DNA from 3 places in the Desulfovectis peckii genome. Region 1 is predicted to be linked to each of the others. Evidence: a T-box and tRNA genes for the amino acid it is inferred to sense, from the RefSeq annotation. Region 1 holds a T-box; the other regions hold tRNA genes.
The links. The T-box of region 1 lies ahead of thrS (threonine--tRNA ligase). A T-box ahead of a tRNA ligase gene usually reads a tRNA of that ligase, here a tRNA-Thr.
Positions count from the first base shown of each region.

Region 1 (7,139 bases):
TACTTCAATATTCTAATTTTATACTTTCCGGCAGCAAAAATAAAGTGGGGTGGCAAATTGGGGTTCGGTTCCTGCCTGTTTTCGAAAATGTTTCTTTGACAACTACATTTACCGGCTAAAACAAAAAAGGCTGAAGCACTACCAGCCTTTGGCCGGTAATACTTCAGACCCTTTTTTAAAAGCTATCCTAGTTATGCTGTGCTTTAGCCACTTCTACTAATTTATTGAAGCTTTGAGTGTCATTCACAGCCATGTCAGCCAGCATTTTGCGGTTAATTTCAATACCGGCCTTTTTCAAGCCGCTCATGAAAGTGCTGTAGTTAATTCCATTCATCCGTGCCGCAGCGTTAATCCGGGCAATCCAAAGCTTGCGGAATTCACGCTTACGTACTTTGCGGTCACGGTATGCATAATGTAATGATTTCATAACTTGCTCGTTGGCTACTCTATAAAGTTTGCTTTTTGCACCGCGGTAACCTTTAGCAAGTTTAAGTACTTTTTTATGTCTTTTGCGAGATGCAACACTGGTCTTTACCCGTGGCATAAAACATTCCTCCTATCCAACTTGATGGTAATTAGAGCTTAATAAGGCAGTAATTTTTCCATTCTTTTAGCGTCTGCAGCGGAAACAATGGTGCTCTTACGCAGATTACGCTTACGTTTAGGTGATTTTTTGCCTAAAATGTGGCTATGATAAGCATGCATACGTTTAATCTTACCTTTAGCAGTACGCTTAAATCTTTTGGCAGCACCACTGTGGGTTTTAATTTTTGGCATAAATAATGCACTCCTTCCTAGTCGTGTTTATCTGTTTTTGGTGCTAAAACCATAACCATGTTGCGGCCTTCTAACTTCGGCTGCCTTTCTACATTACCTAAATCAGCCAAATCCTCGGCCAAACGTTTAAGTATTTCTTGGCCTTTAGGGGTATAAACTATTTCTCGCCCTCTAAACATAATAGTAGCCTTGACTTTATCGCCGTTTTTGAGGAAACGCATGGCATTACGCAGTTTTACCTTATAGTCGTGTTCCTCAATATTCGGGCGCATTTTTACTTCTTTAACATTAATCACATGCTGCTTCTTTTTGGCCTCTTTCTCACGCTTACTTTGCTCATACTTATACTTACCGTAGTCCATTAGACGACAAACCGGTGGCTTAGCCTGGGGAGCAATTTCAACCAGGTCAATCTGATATTCTTCTGCCACACGCAGGGCCTCCGAAAGACTAACCACACCTAACTGCTTACCGTCAGGAGCAATCAATCTAACTTCCTTGGCTCTAATTTCTTCATTAACGCGCAGATCTTTACTAATACAAGTCCACCCCCAAAAGATATTTGATATATAAAAATTAAATGCCGGCGTAACTTAAAAAGGGTGGCCGATCAGCCACCCTTTAATTACAGTTAAATTAATTAAAGACACAAATTGACCATCTTTAAATTAATTTATTACTCATAACCTTACTAACAACCAAATAAACAGGCGTCGTAAGGTGAGAAGCGGATGGCTTCTACTTGACATGATATGGTATTTTTAACGTTAGAATTATATCACACCGCATTCACGGTGTCAACCATTTATGCTTTAGAGTCAATTTCTTTGAGCAGTTTAGCCTCAAATTCATCCACTGACATTACACCCAGATCGCCTTCTCTGCGATGTCTTACCGCCACAGAATTTTGGTTCATTTCTTTATCGCCTACTACCAACATATACGGGATCTTTTGATTTTGTGCGTCTCTGATTTTATAATTCATTTTTTCATTTCTGGTATCTAATTCTACGCGGACATCCTTGCTGCGCAACCGTTCCATAATCTTTTCTCCGTATTCCGCATGTCGATCGGTAATCGGAATAATTCTTAACTGCACCGGTGCCAACCAAGTGGGAAAAGCTCCCGCATAATGCTCAGTCAGAATGCCGATAAACCTTTCAATACTGCCAAACACTACCCGGTGAATCATTACCGGACGATGTTTTTGACCGTCCTCACCGATATAGTTAAGATCAAATTTTTCCGGCATGAGAAAATCTAATTGGATAGTACCGCACTGCCAAGTGCGACCAAGACTGTCTTCTAAATGAAAGTCAATCTTCGGGCCGTAAAAAGCCCCGTCACCTTCATTAACCTTATAATCTATGCCCTTTTCTTCCAGCGCCTCACGCAAGGAATTCGTGGCCAGATCCCAAATTTCATCTGAACCCATTGCTTTTTCCGGCTTGGTAGAAAGTTCAACATGGTAGTGCAAATTAAATACGTCATAGAAGTAATCAAACAAATCAATGACACCGAGAATCTCATCTTTCACCTGCGAGGGCAGCATAAAAATGTGCGCATCATCCTGTGTAAAGCAGCGTACCCTCATTAATCCGTGCAAAACACCGGAAAGCTCATGCCGGTGTACCAAGCCAAGTTCAGCTAAGCGGATAGGCAGTTCCCGGTAGCTGTGAACTTTAGTTTTGTAAACCAATATGGCACCCGGACAGTTCATGGGCTTTACAGCATAATCGTTTTCGTCGATCTTAGTAAAATACATGTTTTCTTTATAGTGTTCCCAGTGGCCGGATTGTTCCCACAACGAGCGGTTTAAAATCATTGGCGTGCGGATTTCCTGATAGCCGCGTTTTTTATGTTCCTCCCGCCAAAAGTTTTCCAGTTCGTTGCGAATAATCATGCCCTTGGGATGGAAAAAGGGGAATCCCGGGCCTTCCTCTTGAATGCTGAACAAATCAAGTTCTTGACCTAATTTGCGGTGATCACGGCGTTTAGCTTCTTCCAAACGATGCAAATGTTCATCTAACATTGATTTTTTAGGGAAAGAAGTGCCGTAAATGCGCTGTAGCATTTTGTTCTTTTCATCGCCGCGCCAATAGGCGCCTGCCAAGCTCAATAGCTTTATTGACTTTAATTTGCCCGTTGACGGCACATGGGGGCCGGCACACAAATCCACCCAGTCTCCTTGAGAGTAACAAGATATTACCGCATCCTCAGGCAAATCTTCGATCAATTCCACCTTATAAGGCTCGTTCGCTTCTTTAAACCGCTTAATAGCTTCTTCTCTGGAAAGTTCAAACCTGGTAAAGGGCAGATCTTCCTTAATGATCTTATTCATTTCTGCCTCAATTTTTTCTAAGTCTTCCGGAGTAAAGGTGTGCGGTGAATCAAAGTCATAATAAAATCCGTCTTTAATAGCCGGGCCAATTGCCAGTTTAGTGCCGGGAAATAATCTCTGCACTGCTTGAGCCAGCACGTGAGATGTGCTGTGGCGATAAACGTTCTGGCCTTCTTCAGAATCAAAGGTTAAAATCTCCAGCTCTGCATCTTCGTTAATCGGATAATTTAAGTCCACCAGTTTACCGTTTACTTTACCGGCAAGGGCGGCCCGCGCTAAGCCGCCGCTGATATCTTTAGCGATTTCTGCAACGGTGACGCCCGGTTGATACTGACGCACCGAACCGTCTTTTAAGGTTATGTTAATCATTGTATTCCTCCTTACTTATTAACCTGATAAATAATAAAAACCCGTCCCTGAAAGATCAGGGACGGGATTGCTTCCCGCGGTTCCACCCTGGTTGGCAAAAATATTTTGCCCAACTTGGTTTGGCAGATAACGGTGCCTTCCGGTCGGCTTAATGGCCAAACAGCGGATGTTGTTTGCGTTCAGCCGACAGCTCCAAGGTGGTTTGTGACTTTAACAGTGCCAAAGGTGCTTCCAGCCAAGGCACCTTTTCTCTGGAGGATGTTACAGCCACTTTTCCTTGTCATCGCCAAATTTATATATTTCTCGTAAATTATATTTTACATCATCACTGCTGTCAACTTAAATAATCTAAAATTTGCATAAACAAAAACTGCAATAAACCGATAATAAAGCCAAGTACGGCGCCTAATTTTTCAATATGCTTTAACTCTCTGGCAGCAACGCTCACAATAATTCTTTCCACGTGGTCAATTGGATATTCATTTAATTTGCTTTCTACCAAAGCGGCAACATCAAACTGCTTTTTAATCTCACCACCCAATTGTTCCATTGTGCGGGTTAGCATAGTCGGCACCTGTCTATTGATCACTTCCGTGACTACTTCCAAAAGAACGTTTTTTAAAGCCGACGGCACCCAAGGCGGTACTCTTTCATCAATCATATTTTGTACCGACCGACGAATGGATGCCAGTAACTTGCCTAATAATTCAGGAGAGTGTAACACCTTGACAATATCATCAGAAGTAAGCAATTCTTGTTCCACTACCTGCCCTGCTCTTCTAGCCAGTTCAGCACGCCGTTTCGGCACCAAACCTTGAATGGTGTAAGGCAGTAACGGTATTTTTCTAGGTTGATGCGGCCTAAATATTAAATGTATTGCCAGTTTATTGGTAACCCAACCCACAAAAGCCGCTACCAGCGGCAATATAATAAGTTGAATAATCATAAGCATAATATATCAATTTTCGTTTTTTTCAGCAACATATCAATAAAAAAAGCCGAAATTAACTTGTAAACGTTAATTTCAGCTTATGCTTTTATTTAACTTCATTCTGACACCATTCACACCCGGTGCAAGTTTCCACTCGGCCCACAAATACCTCTTTAATAGTCTTAACAGTACTTGCCGGAAAATTATTTTCTTGATAGTGAAATACTATTTTACGGGGTGATATTGAAATCAAGGCACTGATTAACAAATCTTCGTAACTGATTTCATTGTCTATCTGCATGACTACATCTTCAAGGTAATCATTGCTGATATTCTGCTTTTTATCGTCATAAAGACAAAAATGCCCATTAGACTTTGCTACCACATGAGTAATATCCACGCGGGGATCCTGGATTTCTACAAAATAGCGTAACAGTTGGATAAATTCTCCATACTCTTTTTCCATTAAAAAGTCATCAACGGCGTTTTCAATGGCATTTCTTAATTCACTGATGTATTCTTTTAACCGAAAACGAATAAATCCTTCAACCACCAATTGATCGTTTGTGTTTAAAAACTCACAAAGTCGCTGATATATCTGGTTGCGGCGGAGCACATTTCGCGATATACCGTTGGCACCGTTGCCCTGAATGTATTTTTGCACGTTTTCTAAAATCAATCTTCTTTCTGACTCATCAAAGTAGTAATAGTTATCGCGTATAATATCATTAATAATAATTGACTCCCACTTGTTTAGAATGACATCTGATACAACACTGGCCACATAATTTTTAAAAATTCTATAACCGTTTTCTCCATGTTTTTGGGGGGAATCTTTATTTAAACAGCACTGAAGAAATGTATATTTGCCGCGGGGCAGTTCGTTAATCTCAACCTTCAGACCGTCTCTTTCCAACACCCGGAATTGCCTGGATAAACTGTTTTTTAATAAATCTATATTTTGAGAAGCTCCGATAGAAATGTGCGCATTCAAAATTTTCACCCCTTCCAAATACAATATATGTTTATTGCTAAAATTGTTTGCTGTTTTATTTCGCTAAAAAGGAGTATTGGCTATTTATCTTTTAGCTATGCCTTGTAATTTATAAGGGCTCAACCATTATGTTGAACTTTGCCCAACATATTTTTATTGCTAACATATATAAAATATTTTTAAAAGTATAAGCATGGTGTTTGTAATTTACACTCAGTCATTAATATGGCAAAATTTGCTTATTTTTTTTAATTTTGTGTTTTTGACAATACTAGGTAACAATTTTATACTTTGGTTATATGTATAGTTTATAAATTAGCGCAACTGTTGTTGTTTAGTTAGCTAAAAACCGCTCTGGGAGCATGGGAGGTTGAAAGATTTGAGCGTGATCAATATTGCTACCCTAGACCCTACATTTAAAGATGAAGTTATTTCTAAAATGTGCACGGAAAAAAACCCCTTTGATTTTAATAACTGCTTGACTTGCGGCATGTGCACCGCCGGCTGCCCTTACAGTGATGTTCACGACAACGCTGATCCGCGAAAATTTTTAAGACAAATTGCCCTTGGTATGAGAGAAGAAGTTTTAAATTCTAAGTTCATTTGGGCTTGCACCATGTGCGGGCGCTGTACCATGGAGTGCCCGATGGGAGTTGATGTGGCCACAGTTGTGAGAACAATTCGCGGAAACTTTGGATTAACGGCTCCCGGGTTTTTGCAAGAGGTCGTTGATGCACAAATCAATACCGGTAACCAAATGGAAGTAACAAAAGAAGACTATCTTGACACGCTGGAGTGGATGGAAGAAGAATTACAGGCGGAAGTTGGCGACCCCAATGCTAAAATTCCCGTCGATAAAGAAGGCGCTGAGTTTTTATTCCTGTGGGACCCACGGGAAATTAAGTATTATCCTCAGGATGTACAAAGCATTGCTAAAATCATGTGGTATGTCAAAGCAGACTGGACCTGCGATAGCGTCAAGATACTATGGGTTTTTTAAAGAAAAAAGTATTCCTCTGTTTACCTTCCAGCCTTAAGCGTAACTTATTGACTTAAGTAACTGGGAAGTACCAGTTCTTTTACCAATATTCAAAATAGTTATGTTACCGATGGTTTCGTGCGATCCGGCAAGCTTTCGTTTTCTGATAATTTCTTGGTCTATTTTTACCTTCCTTGCTTCATTTATGGCTGTTTTCTTTCTTTTTATAAACAATTCATATACATTACCACCATTTGCTACAAAAACTCTTAATCTGGCCATCTGGTCTACACCTGTTTTACTCCAAGCCAAGGGCCTTGAACTTAACCTAGACGACAAAATATGGCTAACATGGCCTTCTGCACTGCAGCCAACATAATCCGCATCATATTGCCGCATTATACCTTCCCAGTTGCCCAGTATGTACCTTCTTGCTTCCTGCACCGCCCTTCTCTTTGTTTCCGGTTCGGTTGCACAAATGATTGCCTTAAATAACTCTTTTACGCTATCCTTGTCTCCCGCATTTATATAATCCCACATAATTGGTGTGGTGTAGCTCATATGTGCTGTAGCTTGTGTTACATACTTTGATAAGTGGTAACGGTCCAACACATAGATGCTTCCCTTTATCCAGCCTAGTCCATTCTTTATCCAAGGTGCCCCATCCCCTGATAGGTATATCTTTTCTATAGCATCCATGTCATAAGCCTTATCTATATAGTCTAAAACTTCTACCCATAATTCATCA
Region 1 covers NZ_AP042409.1:1,480,229-1,487,367, forward strand. The annotation lists gene rplT (50S ribosomal protein L20) at 188-544, opposite strand; gene rpmI (50S ribosomal protein L35) at 583-777, opposite strand; gene infC (translation initiation factor IF-3) at 795-1,316, opposite strand; gene thrS (threonine--tRNA ligase) at 1,583-3,487, opposite strand; T-box leader at 3,542-3,780, opposite strand; gene ACZ5NG_RS07350 (DUF445 domain-containing protein) at 3,822-4,433, opposite strand; gene ytxC (putative sporulation protein YtxC) at 4,525-5,412, opposite strand; gene ACZ5NG_RS07360 (4Fe-4S dicluster domain-containing protein) at 5,798-6,412, shown strand; gene ACZ5NG_RS07365 (ISLre2 family transposase) at 6,446-7,139, opposite strand, start outside.

Region 2 (7,139 bases), 430 kb from region 1:
AACATTTCTGTCCTTGAAAACCAAAAGCAGAGGTTACAATGCCGGCAGCCGCTTCTTCTAAATCAGCACTGCTATCAACAATTATTGTGTCTTTACCGCCCATTTCGGCGATCACGCGCTTAATATGGTACTGACCTTTAACGGTTTTAGCGGCCAATTCATTAATTCTTAATCCTACTTCTTTAGAACCGGTGAAATTAATAAAGTTTACTTTGGGATGACTTACCAGGTAATCACCAATGACCCCGCCGCTTCCCGGCAGATAGTTTACTACACCGTCAGGTAAGCCTGCTTCCTTTAAAATGTCCATGAAGATCGCCGCAATTACCGGTGTATTGCTGGCGGGTTTTAGTACTACTGTGTTTCCGGCCACAACAGCTGACGCCGTCATCCCGGCCATAATCGCCAACGGGAAGTTCCAAGGCGGAATAATCGCACCTACGCCTAAGGGAATGTATACCAGTTCATTTTGTTCCCCCGGAATTGCCACCAACGGTTGGGGTTCTGCCAAACGCAACATCTGCCGGCCGTAAAACTCTAAAAAGTCAATCGCTTCGGCTGTATCTGCATCAGCCTCCGCCCAGTTTTTGCCTGATTCATAAACCAGCCAAGCGGAAAGTTCATTTTTTCTCCGCCGCATGATGGCAGCAGCCTTAAACAGCATACCTGCTCTCACTTCAGGACTAACCTTCGACCACATGCCAAAGGCATTTTCAGCACTGTTTATGGCTTGTTCCGCCAACTCAACCGTTGCTTTGCCAACGTAACCAACAACCTGATCCTTCCGGGACGGGTTAATGGATGTAATTTTTTCTTCTGTTTCAATTTCTTTGCCGTTAATGACAATCGGATAATATTGTCCTAGTTTAGACTCTACTAATTTCAATGCTGACTTAAATTCATCTGCAACTGACGGATCATTAAAATTTTGAAAGGGTTCGTTTTTAAACTCTATCATCATTTTACTGTCACCTCGAATAACTAAATTTTAAATTAGCAGATTAAGCTAAAAGATTTTGTTGATACTGATCAAAATTCCTATATCTCCGTTCAGAAAAATCGCCGGTACTCTTTTAAGTGTTTTTTAAATCAATTCAGTCTCCAAAACCTGCACGTAAGATCAAAAAGTTTCCTGATATAAACAACGTCACCTGCCTTTCTCAAGAAAAAGGGGTTGGTCAGTACCCCCTTGAAAAGGACAGCACTAACCAACCCCTATCCCATTGGGAAGGCAAATGCTCTCCTTTTCAAACACGGAAGGCTAACCGGTTTCCCAGTTAACCCTATCGGCCAAAAACCATAGCATAAGCCTTAGGTAATTTGGCTCGGAGAGAAGTTTTTGATTATACTTCTGAAAATAACAGAAAAGCTGAAACCAAAATCCAATATTGGCGGTTTCAAGCTTGGCGGGTCACGAAATATAGTATTCTACAGTTAGCTTTAATAATCCTTTTTTCTTTAAAATGCAAGACATTTCAAAAAAACGCAAGTGCAGTATAACTAAAAAATGGCCTTGAGTGTTTGGTTACACCTTCAAAAGCGGCCGATATTGCAACAAAAGGTTTGCGGGGTAAAACGCCTAAAAAGCCAGATTGTCACGGGATTGTCACAGCTAAAAAAATGGGTTCCGGCAAAACGCCGGAACCCTTGATATACTTGGAGCCGAAGAAGGGATTTGAACCCTCGACCTACGCATTACGAGTGCGTTGCTCTACCGCTGAGCTACTTCGGCAGTTATCAGCAGATTATATTTTAAACTTTAATGTTTTATATGTCAAGGGATAGCGTGTTTATACTTTGAAAGCCACAGGTAATGGTTTGATATACTTCCCGCCAGCTGCTACAGCGCGGACCAACCCACGGCGAATGTTTATTGTGTGGAGCATTAAACAAAATTACCTTAAATCCGGCTGCTGACAGCTGCAGGGCATTATGGTAGTTATCCTCAATGATAACATCTACAGCCAGTTTTTGACAGATCGCCACTTTATCATGGCTGTTTAACAAGTGCAAGCCATGATAGGGCAGTTGATATTTTTTCAGCCAAGCAGCGGTAAGCTCTTTAAGCCGCGGATTGCGGGCAGTAATAATGTGAATTTGATGCTCACCGGCCAACTGCTGCAAATATTTATCGGCTTCTTTAATTAACGGCGCTTTGGTGATAATTTCCGCCTCTGCCTCACTCATTAAACTGATAAATTGTTTGCGGGTAATTGGAAAGGTCTTGGTGACATCATACTGCCTGATATCCTCAAGGGTTATGTTTTTACCGGTATATTTGTTTAAACAATCAACTAATAAAGGTAAGTTGTCACAAATTGTGCCGTCTAAGTCGCATCCGATAATCATCTTTTTATTGTTACTCCTTCTATTTTAAGCAGTTTTTCTTTCCAAGCCGGGCTAGCGCCAAAACCGCCTAAACTGCCGTCTTGTTTAATTACCCGATGACAAGGAAGCACCAGTAATACACGGTTTCTGGCTAACGTATTACCTACTGCCCGACTGGCATTAGGACGGCCGATCATCTCCGCTACTTGTTTATACGAACGGGTTTGACCATAAGGAATTTTTTGAATAGCTTGCAGTACCTGCCGCTGAAAAGGTGTCGCCCAGGTAAGATCAACGGGAAAGTTAAAATGGCACTTGTCACCGGCAAAGTAGCGGTTCAGCTGGACTGTCAGCTCATTAATTAAGCTGTTAACGTTATCACTTTCTGAAAGGTCTTCAGGATTTAGCTGCAGGTAATCTATCAGTGTCACCATTGCTTGAGCAGGCTGAGCAAAAGGTAATGTCAAAGCAGACAGCCCAATATCCGACCAAGCAACGCCGATCCAACCGGATGTCAGTTTAATTAGCTGATATTTCATGGCAGTAATCCCTCTGTAAGAAAGTTAGTGGGCGGTGCGGTAACCGCCCCATAAAACGATTGTTTAAAAGGTTGTATGTTCCGTACGGGCGATAATTTCATCCTGCAGTGCTTTGCTTAAGTCGCAGAAATAGTCGCTGTAGCCTGCTACCCGCACAATTAAATCCCGGTATTTTTCCGGATTGGCTTGCGCATCCCGCAGTGTTTCCGCACTAACCACATTAAATTGAATATGGTGGCCGTCCAGGTTAAAGTATGCGCGCACCAAATGGGCAAGATTATCAATACCTTCGTCGCTCTGCAGTAACTGCGGCGTAAATTTCTGGTTTAACAAAGTGCCGCCGGTACGTAAGTGATCAATTTTAGAAGCGGATTTCAACACGGCGGTTGGCCCCCGCCGATCTGCGCCTTGTACCGGAGAAATCCCTTCAGAAAGGGGCTGCCATGCCCTGCGCCCATCCGGGGTTGCCCCCAGTACGGAGCCAAAGTAAACGTGGCAGGTAGTGGGCAAAAGGTTAATGCGATAAACACCGCCTTTGGTATTTTTGCGCCCGTTTACTGCGTTATAAAAAGCTTCAAAGGCCATGCGTAACACGTCATCGGCATAGTCATCGTCATTGCCGTATTTAGGTGTTTTATTTACCAGAGTTAAGCGCAGTTTTTCATTATCGGCAAAATTGTTGCTCAGAGCTGATAACAGCTCCGCCATGGTTATATTTTTTTGATCATAAACATGGTATTTTATAGCAGTTAAGCTGTCGGTTAAACTGCCCAATCCCACACCTTGAATGTAAGTAGTGTCATAACGGGCACCGCCGGCGTTGTAATCTTTACCTTTAGCAATGCAGTCATCAATTACTATGGATAAAAAGGGAGCAGGCATAATATCGGCATAAAGCCGTTCAATAATGTTGTTTCCTTTTATCTTGATATCAACAAAGTGCTGCAGCTGCTTTTCAAAGGCGGAAAACAGTTCTTCAAAACTGTTAAAGCTCTCAGGAATACCGGTTTCTAAGCCGATTTTTTTACCGGTACGGGGATCAATGCCGTTATTTAACGTAATTTCTAAAATTTTAACCAAGTTAAGGTAGCCGGTTAAAATGTAGCTTTCCTTGCCAAAAGCACCTGTTTCCACACAGCCGCTGGTGCCGCCGTTGCGTGCGTCAATAATGGATTTTCCCTGACGCAACAGTTCTTGCACTACCGCATCGGCATTAAATATTGACGGCTGCCCCCAACCTTTTCTGATAATGCGCAGCGCCCGTTTTAAAAATTTATCGGGATTCTTTTTGCTCAGTTGAATGTTGGAGCTGGGCTGCAGCAAGCGCATTTCATCAATGACATCCAAAATCAAGTAAGTAACATCGTTAACCCCGTCTGAACCGTCTGCTTTCAGTCCGCCGGTGTTGATATTGGCAAAATCGGTGTACGTGCCGCTTTCTTCAGCTGTTACCCCTACTTTGGGCGGAGCAGGCTGGTTGTTAAATTTGATCCAAAAACACTGCAACAGTTCTTTAGCTTTCTCTTCAGTCAGTGTACCATCGGCCAGCCCTTGTTTATAAAACGGATAAAGATGCTGATCTAAGCGTCCGGGATTGAAGGAATCCCAAGTGTTAAGCTCGGTAATTACGCCAATATGCACAAACCAGTAGGCCTGCAGTGCTTCCCAAAAATTGCGGGGGGGATTAGCCGGTACGTGATCACATATTTCGGCAATTTGCTCCAACTCTTTTTTACGGTTTAAATCAGTTTCCCTGGCTGCCAACTGCCGAGCCAATTCAGCATGCCGCTTAGCAAAAGTAATAATGGCATCGGCACAAATTTGCATTGCTTTAAGTTGTTGCTCTTTGTAATAAGCTTCCGGATCATTCAAATAATCCAGGTTATCCAAAGCGGCTTGAATGTCTTTTTTAAAGTCTAAAAATCCTTTGCGGTAAATCTTATCGTCCAGCACAGTGTGGCCGGGCGCCCTTTGTTCCATAAATTCGGTAAAAATACCGCTTTCATAAGCTGCATGCCATTCCGGCGGCAGTTCCTTAAAAATAATATCCCGCATGGATTTGCCGCGCCAATAGGGAATTATTTCTTTTTCGTAAAGTTCGTATACTTCTTTATCCACGGTATAACTGATTTTCTCTCGGTTGTTTAAAACATCCAAATCTTTTAAACTGTGACAGCACAGCTCGGGATAAGTAGGTACCGCTTTGGGAGCCGGTCCCCGCTCACCGACAATTAATTCACCCTCATTAATACAAATGGCTTTGTTTTCCATCAGATATTTAAAGGCCAGCGCTCGTTTGATGGGTGCTGATTCATAACCGCAGTTACGGTAAAATTCAGTGATCAGCTTTGCCCGTTCGCCGGAAATATACGGTTTTGTTTCCAAACTGCGTCTTCTTAATTCCGCCACTCTTTCATTCATACGCTTTAGCCTCCAATCTTTGTTGTTAAACCAAACTTCTGTAATTGATTAGCTAAAACAGCCATATATGCTGCCGTTGGCTCTTTAAGGTCCGGAAGTAGGTATGTTCTGTTTAACCGTCGATATTTGTCGGTTCCCGCCCGATGGTAGGGCAAAAGGTGAACTTCATTTAGTTTGAGTGAAGTTAACAGTTCGCCGATATCATTGATATTTTTTTGATCATCGTTTATGCCCGGAATAATCGGCACGCGGGCAATAATACGCGCCTGGTTTTCAGCCAGCATTTTTAAGTTCTCTATAATCATCCGGTTAGACACACCGGTATATTTTCTATGAGCGGCATCATCCATCAGTTTTAAATCATAAAGAAACAAATCTACCAGAGAGCTAAGGCGCAGCAATGTCTCCGGCCGCGCATAGCCGGTAGTTTCCAATGCCGTGTGAATTTCCCTCTGTCGGCAGACTTTTAGCATGGCCTCTAAAAAATCAGGCTGCATCAGCGGTTCACCGCCGGAAAAAGTAACCCCGCCGCCGGATTGCCGGTAAAAAACCATATCTTTTTCAATCTCGTGCAGTGTTTCTTCTATTGACATTGTTCTGCCAACCAGCACTCTGGCCTCAGCTGGACAAACTTCTGCACATTTCCCACATTGGGTACAGTTTTCCGGATGGGCCATTGCTTGGAATTGACAGGCTTTTTGACATTCGCCGCAGCCAATGCAACGGTTCGGCCAAAGCATTATTTCCGGTTTTAGCGCTTGTCCCTCGGGATTGTGACACCACCAGCAATTTAACGGACACCCTTTTAAGAAAACGGTAGTACGTATTCCCGGCCCGTCGTGTACAGAGTATTTCATGATGTCAAAGATACATCCAGTCATTAAACAGCGATCACCTAACCTTTTGGGAATTTGTTGCTTCGTCTTGGGCCTCTGAAACGGTAAAGATATACAAACCCAAAATAATTACCGCACCGCCCAGCAACTGGAGCATTGTCGGTACTTCGGCAAAGAAAATGTAGGCTAAAACAGTGGCCCCAATCGGTTCACCGAGAATGCTTACTGAAACCACCGCCGCCTGTACATAACGCAGTGCCCAGTTGAAAACGGTGTGGCCAAATATTGTCGGCACAACAGCCAGAGCTAAAAACCAAACCCAGGTAATGGGCTCGTAAGGATAAAGCGGTTGACTTAAGGCCAAGCTTAAGGCCAAAAGTGTGAACGCAGAAGCACCATACACTAACGTTACATATGAAAATAATGATAAGCGGGCGCGCAAGCGGCGGCCGATTAAAACATAACCGGCTTCAAAAATTGCGCCGGCAAAAGCCAGCAAGTCACCCCACAGGGCTTTTCCGCCCAATTGAAAATCATTAATGCCAATTATTATGCTGCCGGCAATTGCCATGCCGGCACCAAGCACACCTTTTTTGCCGATTTTTTCTTGAAAGAGAATTAAAGCCCCAATAATAACAAACAGCGGATGCATGGAAACCAGTACGGTGGAACTGGCCACCGTAGTGTAGTTAAGGGAAGTAATCCATACTGCAAAGTGCAACGCCAAAAACACCCCGGACAATGCCGCCAGCAGGAAGTCTTTGGCTTTCATCTGCCTTATTTCCTGCCTGCCGGTAAGATATGCCGCCGGCAGCAGTAACAATACGGTAAAAGCTAAACGATAAAAGGCAATAATTAACGGTGGAGCGTCGGCAAACTTAGTAAATATCGAAGAAAATGAAGCTGCCAATACTCCTAAAAAAATCGCTAAAAAAGGGTTTACAATCGGTTTAGTATCTTGCATCTCGCCGTCCTCGTCTTTTAATCATCCAGTTAGTTAAAACTATTCTACACC
Region 2 covers NZ_AP042409.1:1,908,317-1,915,455, forward strand. The annotation lists gene pruA (L-glutamate gamma-semialdehyde dehydrogenase) at 1-961, opposite strand, end outside; molybdenum cofactor riboswitch at 1,225-1,343, opposite strand; tRNA gene ACZ5NG_RS09440 (tRNA-Thr) at 1,658-1,732, opposite strand; gene ACZ5NG_RS09445 (5' nucleotidase, NT5C type) at 1,768-2,349, opposite strand; gene ACZ5NG_RS09450 (methylated-DNA--[protein]-cysteine S-methyltransferase) at 2,346-2,867, opposite strand; gene hypD (trans-4-hydroxy-L-proline dehydratase) at 2,931-5,288, opposite strand; gene ACZ5NG_RS09460 (glycyl-radical enzyme activating protein) at 5,294-6,169, opposite strand; gene ACZ5NG_RS09465 (DMT family transporter) at 6,180-7,088, opposite strand.
Region 2: it encodes a tRNA-Thr, which carries the amino acid that the T-box ahead of thrS (threonine--tRNA ligase) is inferred to sense. The anticodon was not compared.

Region 3 (7,139 bases), 860 kb from region 1:
GCAGTATTTGTTGGTAGCTTTTGCCGTTTTCGGCCATGCCTTTGGCGCCGTATTGGCACATGCCCACGCCGTGGCCGTAACCGCTGGTGGTAAAGGTTATTTTGTTTCCTTCTATATTATATTTAAACCAGGTAGATCTTAAGCCCAGCAGTTCGCGCAGGGTGGCGGCAGATATTTCTTTTTCGCCTACCAGCAGGGTTTTCGGTCTGCCGGTAGAGGTTCTTTCGGTTACTTTAATTAAGCCATTGGCATCGGCGGCTGCCGGTATGGCGGTAAGGTTAAGGCGCCGGGCTAGTTGATCTAATGGATAGCTAACCTGTCGTTCTCTGTTTGGGTCGGCACAGTAGGGGCAGCTAACACTTTTTAGGTAAGGCAAGTCACTTTGCCACACATCGCCGGAGTTTTCGGTAACACCGGCGCCGCAGGATGCGTGATAGGCGGCGGTAATTAATTGTCCATTATAGGTAAGCACTTGGTTTTTAGTGCTCTGCACTGCCCATTTTATTTTCAAATAGTTTCGGTAGTAGTTTACTGTACCCCATTTTTCTTTCATTTGCTCTTCATCGTGCCAGGCTTGGCCGTGGCGGGGGTCGTTGCATACATCTGCACCCTGATGCACCGGGTTTTCTATGCCGCCGGCCTGCAGCCGTTGGGCAATGTAGGTGCGGGCAGCCACTGCCTGGGCTTTAAGGGCTTCACTGGGAAAGTTAGCCGGCATTTCGGCCGCCACCACGCCTATTAGGTATTCTTCTATCGGAAGAATTTCTATTTCATTGGTATTGTGGTTGTATAGTTTAACCTCATGACGCAGGATTGGTTTTTGTTGTTCTATTTGGGGTTTGCTTAGTTGGTTATTAAGTTCGGGTATTAAAAGCACAAGGGATAAGATAATTATTATCAGGCCCAGCGCCGATTTGCGCAGTTTTCTTTTTCGGTACATATAAACACACCCCATTTGCATTAAGGTTTGTCCATAGGTATATTTATATGCGCCATAATGGCAATTTATTACATTTTAACTCGCGTAATATCGGCGCCGAGCTTTTTTAGTTTATCTTCTATTTTATAGTAGCCCCGATCTAGGTGTTCTAGGTTGGTTAATTCGGTTTCTCCTTCTGCGGCCAGGCCGGCAATAATTAGGGCGGCGGCAGCCCGTAAATCGGTGGCTTTTACCTTCGCCCCTTTAAGTTTAGGCACACCTTTTACTATCGCGGTGCGGCCTTCGGTTTTTATTTGGGCGTTCATGCGTTTTAGTTCGTTTACGTGCATAAAGCGGTTTTCGAACACTGTTTCGGTAATTACGCTAATTCCTTGGGCTACCGACATTAAAGCCATCATTTGCGGCTGCATATCGGTAGGAAAGCCGGGGTAAGGCAGGGTTTTTATGTCTACCCCTTTTAACTGGCCCTTTGCCTTTACTCTTAGGCCGTTTTCTTCTTCGGTTATTTCTACGCCGGCCTCCCGCAGTTTGGCCACCACCGGGTTTAGGTGACCGGGTATAACGTTATCTACCAGCACATCACCGCCGGTAATGGCCGCTGCCACCATGTATGTTCCCGCTTCAATGCGATCCGGAATGACATTATGGGTGGTGCCGTGCAGTTCTTTTACTCCCGTAATGCGAATTACTTTGGTGCCGGCTCCCTTTATTTTTGCCCCCATTGAATTTAAGAAGTTGGCCAGGTCTACTATTTCCGGCTCTTCGGCGGCGTCTTCTATAACGGTAACCCCTTCGGCCAGTGTGGCGGCCATCATGATGTTTTCGGTTGCCCCCACGCTGGGAAAGTCTAAGTAAATGCGGTTGCCGATTAGTTTTTTGGCTCTGGCTTCGATATAGCCTTGGCCGTAGTTTATTTCCGCCCCTAAGGCATCAAAGCCCTTAAGGTGTAAATCTATCGGTCGGGTACCGATGGCACAGCCGCCGGGCAATGATATTTTAGCTTTACCGGTACGGGCCAACAGCGGGCCCATCACCAAAAAAGAAGCCCGCATGCGCCGCACGTATTCGTAGGGCGCTTCAGATGAATATATTTGTTCGGTAATAAGCTTAATTTCACCGTTTTTTCTTTCTACCTTGGCACCAAGGTGCTGCAGTACCGAGCCAATGGTAGCCACATCGGTTAAATTGGGTACCCCTAAAATACGGCATTTTTCTGATGTCAGCAGCGTGGCGGCAATAATGGGCAGTACAGCGTTTTTCGCCCCGCCTACCCTAATGGTGCCTGTTAGTTTGTTTCCGCCTTTAATTACTAGTTTTTCCATAAACAGCCTCTTGTTCTTTGTTTTTTATTATCTAGTATTGCCATATTTTTTTATCGGATACTTGTTTTTGTTATGGCAGTATTTTATTGTTCGTCTGCTGGACTAGGCTTCTCTATGTTTATGTTAGGTTTCTTTAGCGGCCGGCACGGAAAGCGGCCTCTACATTTCACTAATAAAATTAAGGTGGGCTATAACATACCTTTTGCCTAATTAGGGAATTAATGTTTAAAGGATTCTTTTTGTATTTAGGCGAATATTTGTATTTTAACGTATTTATTAGCCTAATATAGGGGGATTTGCAGTTTATGAAACGGATTAATTGGGGGGCAGTGATATTTCTTTTTGTTCTGATTACTGCCCCGGCTGTCGGTTTGTTTGCCCTAGAATTTTTCCAGCGGGAAGGTGGGGCCGCTGTATTGGCTTGGGCTGCTGCCTCACCCAATGTTGTACTGGTTAGCTATTCAATTTTATTTTTTTTATTTTTGCTTTTATATGGGGTTTTTGGCTGCACCTACATTACTCTCGGGGTTTACAGTGCCGTTGTATTACTGCTGGGTTTAGTCAATATGTATAAACTGCAGTTTTTAGGTGAGCCCTTCTACCCCTGGGATATTGTTTTTTACAAGCTGGTTATTGAGCTATTGCCGCTGCTTACCAAAGAAACAGGGCTGCTTCCTTTAATTATCTTATTTGTCGGCTTATTGCTGTTTGTAGGCATACGTTTTGTACTGCCGAAATTTAAGTTAAAACTTAGATACCGGGCACCTTTGGCGCTGCTGTCACTGGCAATCATTGCATCGGTGGCATTTTATCAGGCAACGCCGGCAAGTGCGGTGCTTAAATCACTGGATATTCAAAATATTGTGTGGCGGCAGGACAGAAATTACGATATAAACGGCTTTTTGTTAAGTTATTTAATGAACACGCAAACCATTTTTATTTCCACACCGGAAGGTTACAATCAGACCAATGTGGCTAAAGTGGTTGATGAGCTTAAAAACATGCAGCCGGCCGACGTACCGGCATTTGCCCAATCCAATACCAAGCCAAACATTATCATAGTAATGAATGAAGCATTTTGGGATCCTACCCTGTTAAGCAGCGTTACTTTCAGTGAAGATCCGCTGCCTACAGTGAGACGGCTGCAAACCGAGCATGCCTCGGGTTGGCTGCTGTCGCCGGCCATTGGCGGATACACTTGTAACGTAGAATTTGAAGCCTTAACCGGTTTTTCCAACGCCTTTTTGCCTACCGGGGCGGTACCTTACCAGCAGTATATAAATAAGCCGATTCCTTCTATGGCCACCGTATTGCAAAAGCGGGGATATTACCCGGTAGCGATCCATCCTTTTCATAAGTGGTTTTGGAACCGGGAAAAGGTGTATCAGCATTTTGGCTTTGAGAAATTTATCGGCTTAGAAGATTTTAAAAACGCGCCCAACCGCGGTGCTTACAAAGCGGATACAGCTGTGTCGCAAAAGATTATTGAGCAGGTTAACGATTCAGAAAAGCCGGTGTTTATTTACGCGGTTACCATGCAAAACCACGGCCCATATGAAGCCAACCGCTATCAGTCGGTAGATATTGAGATTAACGGCAGCATGTCTGATGAGTCTTTAGCCGCTTTAAGAACCTATACTCAAGGGGTTAAAGACGGCGACAGCGCTTTAAAAGAGCTAATCGATTACTTTGAAAGCTCCGCAGAACCGACGATGATTGTGTTTTTCGGAGATCACCTACCCTATTTAGGTGATGATTATCTGGCCTATAAAGAGGCGGGTTTTATTAAAGCAGCCAACGGTGAGTTGAGTTTGCCGGAATATCAGCGCATGAGAAGCACGCCTTTAGTGGTGTGGAGCAACTTTAAGGAAGGAAAACAAGACTTAAACACCGTCAGTCCGGCTTTTTTGCCGCCCTATGTGTTTAAATATGCCGGGCTGGAGTTGCCGGCCTATTATCAGTTTTTAGCTGAGTTCAGCGGCAAAGTGCCGGGCTTTTCGGCGGAAATTAAAATAGACGCCAACGGAAACTTATACCATAAGCTGCCCAAAGAGTATGTTGATTTGCAAAATAAGTATTGGCTTTTGCAGTATGATATAATGTTTGGCAAGCAATATAGTTTAGAATTGGGAGTGATTAGTTGAATCAGGTATTAATTACTTACAACCCGGCAAGCGGCAGTGCGGGGTTGGTACCCTACCTGGATCAAATCACCGATTTATGTATTTCTAACGGGTATTTGCCTACTTATTTTCGCATTGGCAGCTGCCCTTTAGAAAATGTGGTTGCAGATATTAACCGTTATCAATTGATATTGGTTTCCGGAGGCGACGGCACTTTAAGCCAAACGATTAATGAGCTTTTAAATGCCGGTGCGGATGTACCGATTGGGGTAATCCCCTGCGGTACGGCCAATGATTTTGCCAATGCGCTGGGGTTAAAGGGCAGCCCGGTAGCCGTAACCAGGCAGCTGCTTGCCGGTAAAGAGTCTACTGTAGATGTAGGTTGGGTTAACGGGCGTTATTTTATCAATGTATTTAGCACCGGCATTTTTGCCGATGTATCCTATGAGGTAAATCAGTTAATTAAGCGCAAATTGGGGGTAACTGCTTATTACCTAAAGGGTTTGCAATCGTTAAAGAATATCACCCCGCTGCCCCTGCAAATTGAAAGTGACGCTTTTAGTATAGATAAAGAGCTGCTGCTGTTGTTAGTGCTTAATTCTAACACCGTGGGCACTTTTCAAAACATTGCCCCAAAGGCAGACCTTTCAGACGGTAAGTTAGATGTGCTGCTGCTTAGAAAGTGCAGTTTGCCTAAGTTAATTAATATTTTGCTGGAAGCGTATAAGGGTAAAGGCAACCATTTAAAAAGTCCGTTGATAAAATATCATCAAGTGAAGTGGCTGAAGGTGCAAAGCCCAATTAATGTGCAATCTGATGTTGACGGCGAAAAGGGGCCAAATATGCCGCTGGAAATTAAGGTAATACCCAATAAGTTGCGCATTATACTGCCCGGTGAATAGGTTTCAATTTTAGGCGATTATTTGCTATTGACGAAAGACAAGTTTTTTGCTATATAAATATATGTAAAATAAGACTGCTGTTTTTGCCGACGTAGCTCAATTGGTAGAGCGGCTGACTTGTAATCAGCAGGTTGCGGGTTCGAGTCCCATCGTCGGCTCCATTTGCAAACCCCCAGGCAGTTGTAGTTGCCTGGGGGGTTTTGTTTTGTTTAGACGGTGGCATACAATTTTGTTGATTGCTGTTTCAACCGCAGGGAGGCCAATAGGCACGCCTGCCTGTTTGCACAGATACAATGTTTGCCTTACGGGTCGGCGTGGAAGCCAGCCCCTATAATTTTATTGACAATCTTACCTTTCGTCCGTAGGGGCAGGGTTCCATCCCTGCCCGTTCTCGTAAATGTAAGGTTTCTTAGCGGGTTAACATGCCTGTCCGTTATTACCGGCAAATCATAGAAGGATTTATAGAAACAAGAGCAAATACATAAAGAAATCTTACCGCAAATGAGATGATTTTATGAATAAACTGCCAAAAAGAAAACAATTACGTTTAAAAAATTACAATTACTTACAACCCGGTTATTATTTCATAACAATCTGCACCCATAAAAGACGTAAATTGTTGTCAAACATTGAAGACGGCGACGGATCATTTGAGACGCCAAAATTAAAATTAACCCCATTAGGAAAAGAAATTGTAAAAACCCTAGAGTATATTGATAACCATTATCCTAATGTAACAATAGATAAATATGTATTAATGCCTAATCACATTCATCTAATAGTTATATTGCAACAACCGCAACCTGGTAGCAAAAACCTATCTTTGCACAAGGTTATAGGTCAGTTTAAATCTTATACAAACAAAATTTACAATGAATTAAATGGAACAAAAAATTTAATTTTGTGGCAGCGCAATTATTATGAACGGGTTATTAGAGGTGAAGAAGAATACCTAAAATTATGTGAATACATTCAAAACAACCCGATTAAATGGCAGGAAGATGAATATTTTGTATAAAAAATGCTGTTTCCTTCCCCACCCGTTATCGTAAATGTAAGGTTTCTTAACGGGTCGGCGTGGAAGCCGACCCCTACATTTTATTGGTTTTACTATTCATCTGTGTGGATAGTTTCTCCATGTACACCCGTATTCTTATATGCAAGGTTTCTTAACGGGTCGGCGTGGAAGCCGACCCCTACAATTTTATTGGTTTTACTATTCATCTGTGCGGATAGTTTCTCCATGTACACCCGTATTCTTATATGCAAGGTTTCTTTACGGGTCGGCGTGGAAGCCGACCCCTACATTTTATTGGTTTTACTATTCATCTGTGTGGATAGTTTCTCCATGTACACCCGTATTCTTATATGCAAGGTTTCTTTACGGGTCGGCGTGGAAGCCGACCCCTACATTTTATTGGTTTTACTATTCATCTGTGTGGATAGTTTCTCCATGTACACCCGTATTCTTATATGCAAGGTTTCTTTACGGGTCGGCGTGGAAGCCGACCCCTACATTTTATTGGTTTTACTATTCATCTGTGTGGATAGTTTCTCCATGTACACCCGTATTCTTATATGCAAGGTTTCTTTACGGGTCGGCGTGGAAGCCGACCCCTACATTTTATTGGTTTTACTATTCATCTGTGTGGATAGTTTCTCCATGTACACCCGTATTCTTATATGCAAGGTTTCTTTACGGGTCGGCGTGGAAGCCGACCCCTACAATTTTATTGGTTTTACTATTCATCTGTGCGGATAGTTTCTCCATGTACACCCGTATTCTTATATGCAAGGTTTCTTAACGGGTCGGCGTGGAAGCCGACCCCTACAATTTTATTGGTTTTACTAT
Region 3 covers NZ_AP042409.1:2,337,116-2,344,254, reverse strand. The annotation lists gene spoIID (stage II sporulation protein D) at 1-940, opposite strand, end outside; gene murA (UDP-N-acetylglucosamine 1-carboxyvinyltransferase) at 1,009-2,262, opposite strand; gene ACZ5NG_RS11735 (LTA synthase family protein) at 2,568-4,406, shown strand; gene ACZ5NG_RS11730 (diacylglycerol/lipid kinase family protein) at 4,403-5,287, shown strand; tRNA gene ACZ5NG_RS11725 (tRNA-Thr) at 5,373-5,448, shown strand; gene ACZ5NG_RS11720 (transposase) at 5,802-6,305, shown strand.
Region 3: it encodes a tRNA-Thr, which carries the amino acid that the T-box ahead of thrS (threonine--tRNA ligase) is inferred to sense. The anticodon was not compared.